DNA from 3 places in the Pseudomonas sp. S2_H01 genome. Region 3 is predicted to be linked to each of the others. Evidence: predicted binding sites of a transcription regulator. Region 3 holds the regulator's gene; each other region holds the start of a gene.
The links. The regulator FliA, encoded in region 3, starts transcription of late flagellar genes. The targets are predictions, from matches to a motif close to CTAAAGTTTNNNNNNNNNNNGCCGNTAA.
Positions count from the first base shown of each region.

Region 1: AB4N84_RS20260 (methyl-accepting chemotaxis protein) is a predicted target of FliA. The motif match lies at 1,685-1,712, and genes of this name have one in related genera.
Region 2: AB4N84_RS17125 (flagellar protein MotY) is a predicted target of FliA. The motif match lies at 1,814-1,841, and genes of this name have one in related genera.

Region 1 is NZ_CP162756.1:4,513,397-4,516,673, forward strand. It holds gene AB4N84_RS20260 (methyl-accepting chemotaxis protein) at 88-1,653, opposite strand; gene AB4N84_RS20265 (CPBP family intramembrane glutamic endopeptidase) at 1,757-2,548, opposite strand; gene acnA (aconitate hydratase AcnA) at 2,809-3,277, opposite strand, start outside.
Region 2 is NZ_CP162756.1:3,826,442-3,829,718, reverse strand. It holds gene AB4N84_RS17130 (argininosuccinate synthase) at 1-650, opposite strand, end outside; gene AB4N84_RS17125 (flagellar protein MotY) at 780-1,760, opposite strand; gene pyrC (dihydroorotase) at 1,908-2,954, shown strand; gene rnt (ribonuclease T) at 2,951-3,277, shown strand, end outside.
Region 3 is NZ_CP162756.1:276,454-279,730, reverse strand. It holds gene flhF (flagellar biosynthesis protein FlhF) at 1-246, shown strand, start outside; gene fleN (flagellar synthesis regulator FleN) at 366-1,199, shown strand; gene fliA (RNA polymerase sigma factor FliA) at 1,196-1,936, shown strand; gene AB4N84_RS01305 (chemotaxis response regulator CheY) at 2,204-2,578, shown strand; gene AB4N84_RS01300 (protein phosphatase CheZ) at 2,598-3,277, shown strand, end outside.

The DNA of each region.
Region 1 (3,277 bases), 2.5 Mb from region 3:
AACTTTCGGAAACTTCCTACTTTCTCGCGAACAATAAAAAAGCCCCGGCAGGTTCGCTGCCGGGGCTTGGGGTATTGCGTGAAGTTGTTAGCGGTTGAAACGCTCCACCAACGAGTACTGTGTGTTGGCGGTGTGGGTCAGTTCGGCGCTGAGGGTGGCGGAGCGGCGGGCTTCGTCGGAGGTCTGGTCGGCCAGGTGGGCGATGGTGCTGATGTTGCGGCTGACTTCCTCGGCGACGGAGCTTTGTTCTTCGGTGGCGGCGGCGATCTGGGTGGCCATGTCGGTGATGTTGGCGACGGCGTCGCTGATGCCCACCAGCGCCTTGTCGGCCTCCATGACCTGCTCGACGCCTTCCTCGGCTTGGCGGCGACCGACTTCCATGGTCTGCACGGCGTTGCTGGCGGTCTGTTGCAGTTTGGCAATCAGCGAGTGGATCTGCCCGGTGGATTCGGTGGTGCGCTGCGCCAGTTGGCGAACTTCGTCGGCGACCACGGCAAAACCACGGCCCATTTCACCGGCACGGGCAGCCTCGATGGCGGCGTTGAGGGCGAGCAGGTTGGTCTGGTCGGCAATGCCTTTAATCACGTCGACCACGCCGCCGATCTCGTCGCTGTCCTTGGCCAGTTGGGTCACGGTGAGGCCGGTTTCACCCACCGAGGCGGACAGGCGCTGAATGGCTTCACGGGTTTCGCTGGCGATGCCGCGGCCGCGACGGGTCAGTTCGTTGGCTTGTTGAGTGGCGTCGGCGGTGCGTTGTACGTGGCTGGCAACTTCCTGGGTGGTCGAGGCCATCTGATTGATCGCCGTGGCGACTTGCTCGGTTTCCACGCGCTGGCGCTCCAGGCCGTTGGAGCTGGCCTGGGCCAGGCTGTCGGACTGCCGGGCTTGTGAATTCAGGTGTTCGGCCGTGTCCTGCAGGCGGGTCAGGCAGGTTTTCAGCCGGGCTTCCTGGCTCAGGATGGACATTTCCAGGCGCGCTTGCGGGCCACGGCTGTCGGTGTACATCTGCGCGATCAACGGGTCGGACGTGGTCTGTTCGGCTAGACGCAGCAGGCGTTTGAGGCCCCGTTGCTGCCAGCTCAGACCGAGCAGGCCCAGTGGCACGGAGAGGGCGGCCGCCAGCGCGAAGCCCCAGTGGGAGTTGAGCCACACGCCGATCAGGAAGCTCAATTGGCTGACCATGATGAACGGCAGCCAGTCTTGCAGCACTGGCAGCCATTTGTCGCGGCTCGGCACGGCGGTCTTGCCGCTGTTCAGGCGCTGATAGAGCGCTTCGGCCCGACGGATTTGTTCGGCGGTAGGCTTGATACGGACCGATTCAAAGCCGACGACCTGCTTGTTCTCGAAAATCGGCGTGACGTAGGCGTTGACCCAGTAATGATCGCCGTTTTTGCAGCGATTCTTGACAATGCCCATCCACGGCAAGCCCTGTTTGAGGGTGCCCCACATGTGTTCGAACACCGCCGACGGCACGTCAGGGTGGCGCACGGTGTTGTGGGGTGCCTTGATCAGTTCATCGTGGGAAAAGCCACTGATTTCAACGAACGCTTCGTTGCAATAGGTGATCACACCGCGCGCGTCGGTGGTCGAGATCAACCGTTGTTGCGCCGGGAACGTCCGTTCGCGTTGGGTGATGGGCTGGTTATTTCGCATGAGCTGTTCAATCCGGGAAGGCTTTGATGAGTTATCGGCCCGTCAGTCAGGAAATTAAGCGTTTTGTGAACTGCGTCATGGGACGCGTTGTCGCGGCCCCTGCTCAGCGATCGAACATCGGGTAGGTGAACAGGCAGAAATGCGCGAGATTGAGTCCGAAGTGGGTGATGACTGCGGCCGGAAGTCCGCCAAAACGGTAGGCGATTCCGTAGCCTAGCCCTGCCATGCCCGCCAGCACCGCCCATTGCCAGCCTGCGCCGAGGTGCGACAGGCCGAACGCCAGCGAGGCGAGGAGCAGGGCCAGCGTCTGGTGATACGGCACCCGCTTGAGCAAACGGGTCAGCCCGCCCTGCAGGTAACCCCGGAAAATCAGCTCTTCGGTGAGGGTGACCAGCAACAGGTTGTTCAGCGCCCAGATGCCGCCTTGCGCGGGCCATTTCGGTGTCCAGCCAATCAGGCTCATCGACAGCGCGGTGATCAGGCAGAGCACGGTGGTGACAGGCAGCATCACGGAGGTCGTGATCACGGCGCGGCGCAGGGCAACGGCGGTGAACACCCACGGACAGGCCAGCGCTACCCAGACGCCGATCAAGGGTTTATCGAGGTTGAGGTACATCGAAAAGGGCGCGGCTTCCGGGGTGAAGCGCACGGCCGTGATCACGCGGGCGCTGAAAAAACCGGGTAACCAATGACTGGCAAGGCCGGCAGCAAGTGCGATGAACAGCGCATGCCCCAGCGTACGTACACCCAGGTGTGTGAAATGGCTGACGCAGATCCCGGCCATGATCAACAGCCCGAAAGTGACGACCACGGGCGTGCTCAGTTGCCCGTAAACCAGCGCGATGCAGTAACCGAGGGTGAGCAGCGTCAGTGTGCTCCAGCGGAGCGCCGGCATGAGGTCGTCCTTGAGGGTGGGATGAGGCCGGCGATTTTAGCGTTGATTAAACGCGCATGCTTGTGGGAATCGGCTGAAAGTGAGGGGATGAAAGAGTTTCGAGGGTGGAGGGTGTTTACCGAGAAGGCAGCGTTCAAGGGGGAACCTGTAGGAGCGAGCTTGCTCGCGAATGCATGGGATCAGTGAGCGGGAATGTCTCTGACCTGGCGCCTTCGCGAGCAAGCTCGCTCCCACAGGGTTACGGGTGTCTGCGTCCTCGACTACGAAGCGATCAACTGCCGCAGGACGTAATGCAGAATCCCGCCGGCCTTGAAGTATTCCACTTCGTTCAAGGTGTCGATGCGGCACAGCACCTCGACGTTCTCCTGTTTGCCGTTCTCGCGGGTGATCTGCAGGGTCAGGCTCATGCCCGGTTGCAGCGTGGCGCCGGTCAGGCCGGTGATGTTCAGCACTTCCTTGCCGGTCAGTTCCAGGGTTTTACGGCTTTGGCCGTTCTTGAATTGCAACGGCAATACGCCCATGCCAACGAGGTTGGAGCGGTGGATACGCTCGAAGCTCTCGGCGATCACCGCCTTGACGCCCAGCAGGTTGGTGCCTTTGGCCGCCCAGTCGCGGCTGGAGCCAGTGCCGTATTCCTGACCCGCAACGACCACCAGCGGCGTGCCCTCCTGCTGATAACGCATGGCGGCGTCGTAGATCGGCAGTTTCTCGTCAGTCGGGACGTGCAAG
Region 2 (3,277 bases), 3.2 Mb from region 3:
TCTGGAGCCTTTTCCGGGGAAACGGTCCAACGCCACATGTCTTCTTCGTGCTCGGTCCAGGTGTCTTCCAGCACGCCGCCTTCATAAGAAATGTGCAGCAGGTTGGCGTCCATCGAGTACGGAGACTTCTTCTTGCCGTGACGCTCGATCGGGATCGCGTGTTTCTCGGCGTAGTCCATCAGCTTCTCGCGGGACAGCAAGTCCCACTCACGCCACGGAGCAATCACTTTGACGCCGGGCTTGAGCGCGTAGGCACCCAGTTCGAAACGCACCTGGTCGTTGCCTTTGCCGGTCGCGCCGTGGGAAATGGCGTCGGCGCCGGTTTCGTTGGCGATTTCAATCAGACGCTTGGCGATCAGAGGACGGGCGATGGACGTACCCAGCAGGTACTCGCCTTCATAGACAGTGTTGGCGCGGAACATCGGGAATACGAAATCGCGCACGAATTCTTCGCGCAGATCGTCGATGTAAATTTCTTTTACGCCCATGGCTTGCGCCTTGGCGCGTGCTGGCTCGACTTCTTCACCCTGACCCAAGTCAGCCGTAAAGGTCACCACTTCGCAGTTGTACGTATCCTGCAGCCACTTGAGGATTACCGAAGTATCCAGGCCACCGGAATACGCGAGAACTACCTTGTTAACGTCCGCCATGCCATCACTCCAACGCGTTGTACGGAAAACCGCTGATTCTACCGTTCAAACCCGTGGAATTACAGTGTCGCGACAGCTTCTGACGACGAAGCGACAGAATCTGTCGAGCACACGACTGTCGCCGCGCGATCAGGAGGTCTTGGCGGTCGGCGTGCCGGATGCGGCCGTAGGCGCGGGGGTAGCGGCCGGCGGCGGGACAGGGGCCGGTGCAGGAACCGGCGCGGGTGCGGCGGTCGGTGCCACCGCGGGTTTCTGTTCGGCGACGCGATCCAGATGGATATTCACCCGGCGATTGCGCGCGCGATTGGCGTTGGTGGTGTTCGGGACCAAGGGATACTGCTCGCCATGGAAGCGCACGGTGATCTGCTCTTCCGGCACGCCTTGAGCCTTCAGGTAGTCCATAACGGCCAGTGCACGACGCCGCGACAGGTCACGGTTGGTCAGACGATTGCCGCTGTTGTCCGAATGTCCGTCCAGCTCGACACGGTTCACAGAAGGGTCGGCCTTCATATACGCCAGCACGGTGTCGAGCCGACGCTTGGCCTGAGCATCGAGGTCGATGCCTCCGCCCGGGAAGCCGATCTCGGCTTGCCGCACTTGTTCGAAGTTCATCGGCAGCAGTTTGGCGGTGCACAGTTGAAAATCGCTGTACGCATGGCTGAATTTGACTGGAAGCAACCGCACTTCCATTGCCCCACCGCCATCACGCAGGACGTGGCGGATCACGGGACTGCGCCCTTCCATCAAGCCCGCGATCAGACGACTGGCCTGGGCCTGACTGGTATTGAATGGAATATCCCCATTGCCGACTTTAACCGCACCAAGATTGAGGTCGCCTCGACCCGGCTGCCATGGCGCGGCAGCCGCAATCAGCGTTGCCGATCCGGAGGCCAGGCTGTAGCCGGACGCCTTCAGTCGGAAAGTCGCTTGTTCACCCGCACGACGCACGAATTCGCCGGCGCCGAAGTCGGTGATCGGCTGGCTCAGACGGCATTCGAACTGATCGCCTTCTACCTTCCACTCGATATTCTCCAGACGTGTCTGGAAAGTGAGAGCCATGGCCGGCAGGCTGGCAAACACGCTGAGCAGGGCTAGATATCGCTGGCGCACGGGAGGCTCCACTAAAAATTCACCGCGTTACAAAATTTATCGCTTACACGTGTCTATCGGTTACTTCCTACAAAACTTGATAGCGAGTGCCTGGAAGAGTCTTTTCCGGTAGCATTCCCAGCGAGTTTGACCCGCCTGGAATCCCCAATGTCCGAACGCCTGACCCTCCTGCGCCCCGACGACTGGCACATCCATCTTCGTGATGGCGCCGTCTTGCCCCACACCGTCGCTGACGTAGCGCGCACTTTTGGCCGCGCCATCATCATGCCGAACCTCGTGCCGCCGGTACGCAATGCCGAACAAGCGGATGCCTATCGCCAGCGCATCCTTGCTGCACGTCCTGCCGGCAGCCGTTTTGAGCCCTTGATGGTGCTTTACCTCACCGACCTGACCCAGCCGCAAGACATCCGTGCCGCCCAGGCCAGTGGCTTCGTGCATGCCGCCAAGCTGTACCCGGCCGGTGCGACGACCAACTCCGATTCCGGCGTGACCAGCATCGACAAGATCTTCCCGGTGCTTGAGGCGATGGCCGAAGTGGGTATGCCACTGCTGATTCACGGCGAAGTGACGCGTGGCGACATCGACGTCTTCGACCGCGAAAAAATCTTCATCGATGAGCACATGCGCCGTGTGGTCGAGCACTTCCCGACGCTCAAAGTGGTGTTCGAGCACATCACCACAGCCGATGCGGTGCAATTCGTCAACGAGGCTTCGGCCAACGTGGGCGCGACCATCACCGCTCATCACTTGCTCTACAACCGCAACCACATGCTGGTTGGCGGTATCCGTCCGCACTTCTATTGCCTGCCGATTCTGAAGCGCAATACGCATCAGGTCGCCCTGCTGGATGCCGCCACCAGCGGCAGCAGCAAGTTCTTCCTGGGCACTGACTCGGCGCCTCACGCGCAACACGCCAAGGAAGCCGCTTGCGGCTGTGCCGGCTGCTACACCGCGTATGCCGCGATCGAGCTGTACGCCGAGGCGTTCGAACAGCGCAATGCGCTGGACAAGCTGGAAGGCTTCGCCAGTCGCAATGGCCCGGCGTTCTATGGTCTGCCAGCGAACACCGACACCATTACCCTGGTTCGTGAAGAATGGACCGCCCCCACCAGCCTGCCTTTCGGCGAGCTGTCCGTTATCCCGCTGCGCGCCGGTGAGAAACTGCGCTGGCGCCTGCTGGAGGAACACGCGTGAGTGAAGACCATTACGACGACGAACAGGAAGGCTCTGGCGGCGGAACAGGCTCCAGGCATCCGATGGCAGCCCGTTTTCGCGGCTACCTGCCCGTCGTTGTCGATGTAGAAACCGGCGGTTTCAACTCGGCCACCGACGCATTGCTGGAAATTGCCGCGACCACCATCGGCATGGACGACAAAGGCTTCGTGTTTCCCGAACACACCTATTTCTTCCGTGTGGAGCCGTTCGAAGGCGCCAATATCGAAGCCGCGGCCCTGGAATTCACAGGCATCAAGCTCGATCACCCTTTGCGTATGGCTGTGAGCGAGGAAACCGCGCTG
Region 3 (3,277 bases):
TGCATCCTGACCAAGCTGGACGAAACCGCAAGTCTCGGCGAAGTGCTGAGCCTGGCGGTGACTCACGAGTTGCCCGTGGCCTACCTGACGGATGGTCCACGGATACCGGATGATCTGCATCTCCCACGTCGGCACCAGCTCGTGAGCAGGGCTGTCAGCGTGCAGATGCAGGAGGAGCCTAGCGAGGAAGCGATGGCGGATATGTTTGCGGATCTTTATCACAGCACCGGCAAGCGCGCGGGCTAGGGTAAGGAAAATGACATTGGAAAATACCTGCATCGATGGTCTGCCAAGCATTGTTCACACAGTGAACGTGCAGCCCGAAATGTGGCTTAGGTCTAAGCAAGACAAGGTAAAAAATTAACATGGGCAGCATGCATCCCGTTCAGGTTATCGCGGTGACCGGTGGCAAAGGTGGCGTAGGCAAGACCAACGTGTCAGTGAACCTCTCGCTGGCCCTGGCCGAGCTGGGACGTCGCGTCATGTTGCTGGACGCCGATCTGGGTCTGGCCAATGTCGACGTATTGTTGGGATTGACCCCGAAACGCACCCTTGCCGATGTCATCGAAGGGCGCTGCGAGCTGCGCGATGTCCTGTTGCAGGGCCCCGGCGGCGTGCGCATCGTGCCGGCGGCGTCGGGCACCCAGAGCATGGTTCACCTGACGCCCGCGCAACACGCAGGCCTGATTCAGGCGTTCAGCGATATCGGCGACAACCTGGATGTGCTGGTGATCGACACCGCTGCCGGGATTGGCGAATCTGTGGTCAGCTTCGTGCGCGCCGCGCAGGAAGTCCTGCTGGTGGTCTGCGACGAGCCGACCTCGATCACTGACGCCTACGCGCTGATCAAGCTGCTTAACCGCGACTACGGCATGAACCGCTTCCGCGTGCTGGCCAACATGGCTCAGAGCCCGCAGGAAGGGCGCAACCTGTTCGCCAAGCTGACCAAGGTGACCGACCGCTTCCTCGACGTGGCGCTGCAGTATGTGGGCGCCGTGCCTTACGACGAGTGCGTGCGCAAGGCTGTGCAGAAGCAACGCGCGGTTTACGAGGCGTTTCCACGTTCCAAATGCGCGCTGGCGTTCAAGGCCATCGCGCAGAAGGTCGATACCTGGCCACTGCCGGCGAACCCGCGTGGCCACCTTGAATTTTTCGTTGAACGTCTGGTTCATCAGACCAGCGCAGGGCCAGTGTCATGACACCGAGCGGGTATCGCATGTACAGCAAATCTTCCAAAGATTCCCAGTATGAGCTGATCGAGCGTTATGCCCCTCTGGTCAAGCGCATCGCTTACCACCTGCTGGCGCGTCTGCCGGCGAGTGTGCAGGTCGAAGACCTGATCCAGGCGGGCATGATCGGTCTGCTTGAGGTATCGACCAAGTACGACTCCACCAAGGGTGCGAGTTTCGAGACCTACGCGGGTATCCGTATCCGCGGCGCGATGCTCGATGAAGTGCGCAAGGGTGACTGGGCACCGCGCTCGGTTCACCGCAATACGCGCATGGTCAGCGACGCAATTCGTGCAATTGAAGCAAAAACCGGCCGTGACGCTAAAGATCACGAGGTTGCTGCCGAACTTCAATTGAGTCTCGACGATTACTACGGGATTTTGAACGACACCTTGGGCAGTCGCCTGTTCAGCTTCGACGACCTGTTGCAGGACGGCGAGCATGAAGGGCTGCACGAGGACGGCGCGAGCCAGTCGCTCGAACCGTCGCGCGATCTGGAAGACGAGCGTTTCCAGAGCGCATTGGCGGACGCCATTGCCAACCTGCCCGAGCGTGAACGCCTGGTGCTGGCGCTGTACTACGACGAAGAGCTGAACCTCAAGGAAATCGGTGAGGTCCTGGGGGTCAGCGAGTCGCGCGTCAGTCAGCTGCACAGTCAGTGCGCTGCGCGGTTGCGGGGTCGGTTGGGCGAGTGGCGCGCGCGTTGACTCATCGAACGCAGGCCGTGGTGTCTGCGTGATGCATGTAAGGCCGGCTGTGCAATAACCGTTGTGTGGGTGAGAAGGGAGACAAGGCAGGAGCCGGTCGGATCAGGTCTTTCAGAGTCCGGTTCCGCTGTGCTCGTCCGTTGTCGATTCGCAAACCCCCTTAATTGTTTTCGCAGACTGGTCATTGGGTTGTGCCGGTATTGATTGAACGCGCGTCCAGGTGCTGGACGCGTTAAAGACTGCTTGGAGGTCGAATTGGACAAGAACATGAAAATCCTCATCGTTGATGACTTCTCAACGATGCGGCGGATCATAAAAAACCTGTTGCGTGACCTTGGGTTCACCAACACGGCCGAAGCAGATGACGGTACCACCGCATTGCCGATGCTGCAGAGCGGGGCTTTTGACTTCCTGGTGACTGACTGGAACATGCCTGGCATGTCCGGCATCGACTTGCTGCGTCAGGTGCGTGCCGATGAACGCCTGCGCCATCTGCCGGTGTTGATGGTGACTGCCGAAGCCAAGCGCGAGCAGATCATCGAGGCTGCTCAGGCCGGCGTGAACGGCTACGTGGTGAAGCCATTCACTGCACAAGTGCTCAAAGAAAAGATCGAGAAGATATTCGAGCGCGTCAATAGCTGATGTCCGCTGCGAGGGCGCTATGGATTCCAAAGATTCGACAATGGGTGACTTCGAGTCGACCCTGAAGAAACACGCACAGGAACTCGTCGCCAGCCTTGAAAAAGGCAAGTTCGGCGACGCCGTGCAACTTATCCATGAGCTTAATCAGACCCGGGATCGCGGCCTGTATCAGGAAGTTGGCAAGCTCACGCGTGAACTGCACAGTGCGATCGTCAATTTCCAGATTGACCCGCACATGCCGCAAGCCGAAGAAGTGTCCCAGATCACCGATGCCACCGAGCGCCTCTCGTATGTCGTCAGGCTCACGGAAGGTGCGGCCAACCGCACCATGGATCTGGTGGAGCAAAGCACGCCTTTGATGAACGGCCTCAGTGCCGACGCGAAGGCGTTGAGTGCCGACTGGGGGCGTTTCATGCGTCGCGAGATCGGCGCTGAAGAGTTTCGTGACCTGGCCCGCCGCGTCGATGGTTTTCTGACGCGCAGCGAGAAGGAAACCCACGAGGTCGCCAGCCACTTGAACGACATTCTGCTGGCTCAGGATTATCAGGACCTGACCGGTCAGGTGATCAAGCGCGTCACGCAGTTGGTGACGGAAGTGGAGAGCAATTTGCTCAAGCTGGTGCTGATGGCCAGCCAGGTCGACCGCTTTGCCGGGATCGAGCACGATCAGGAAGTGTTCCGTAAGCAAAAAGAAGAAGA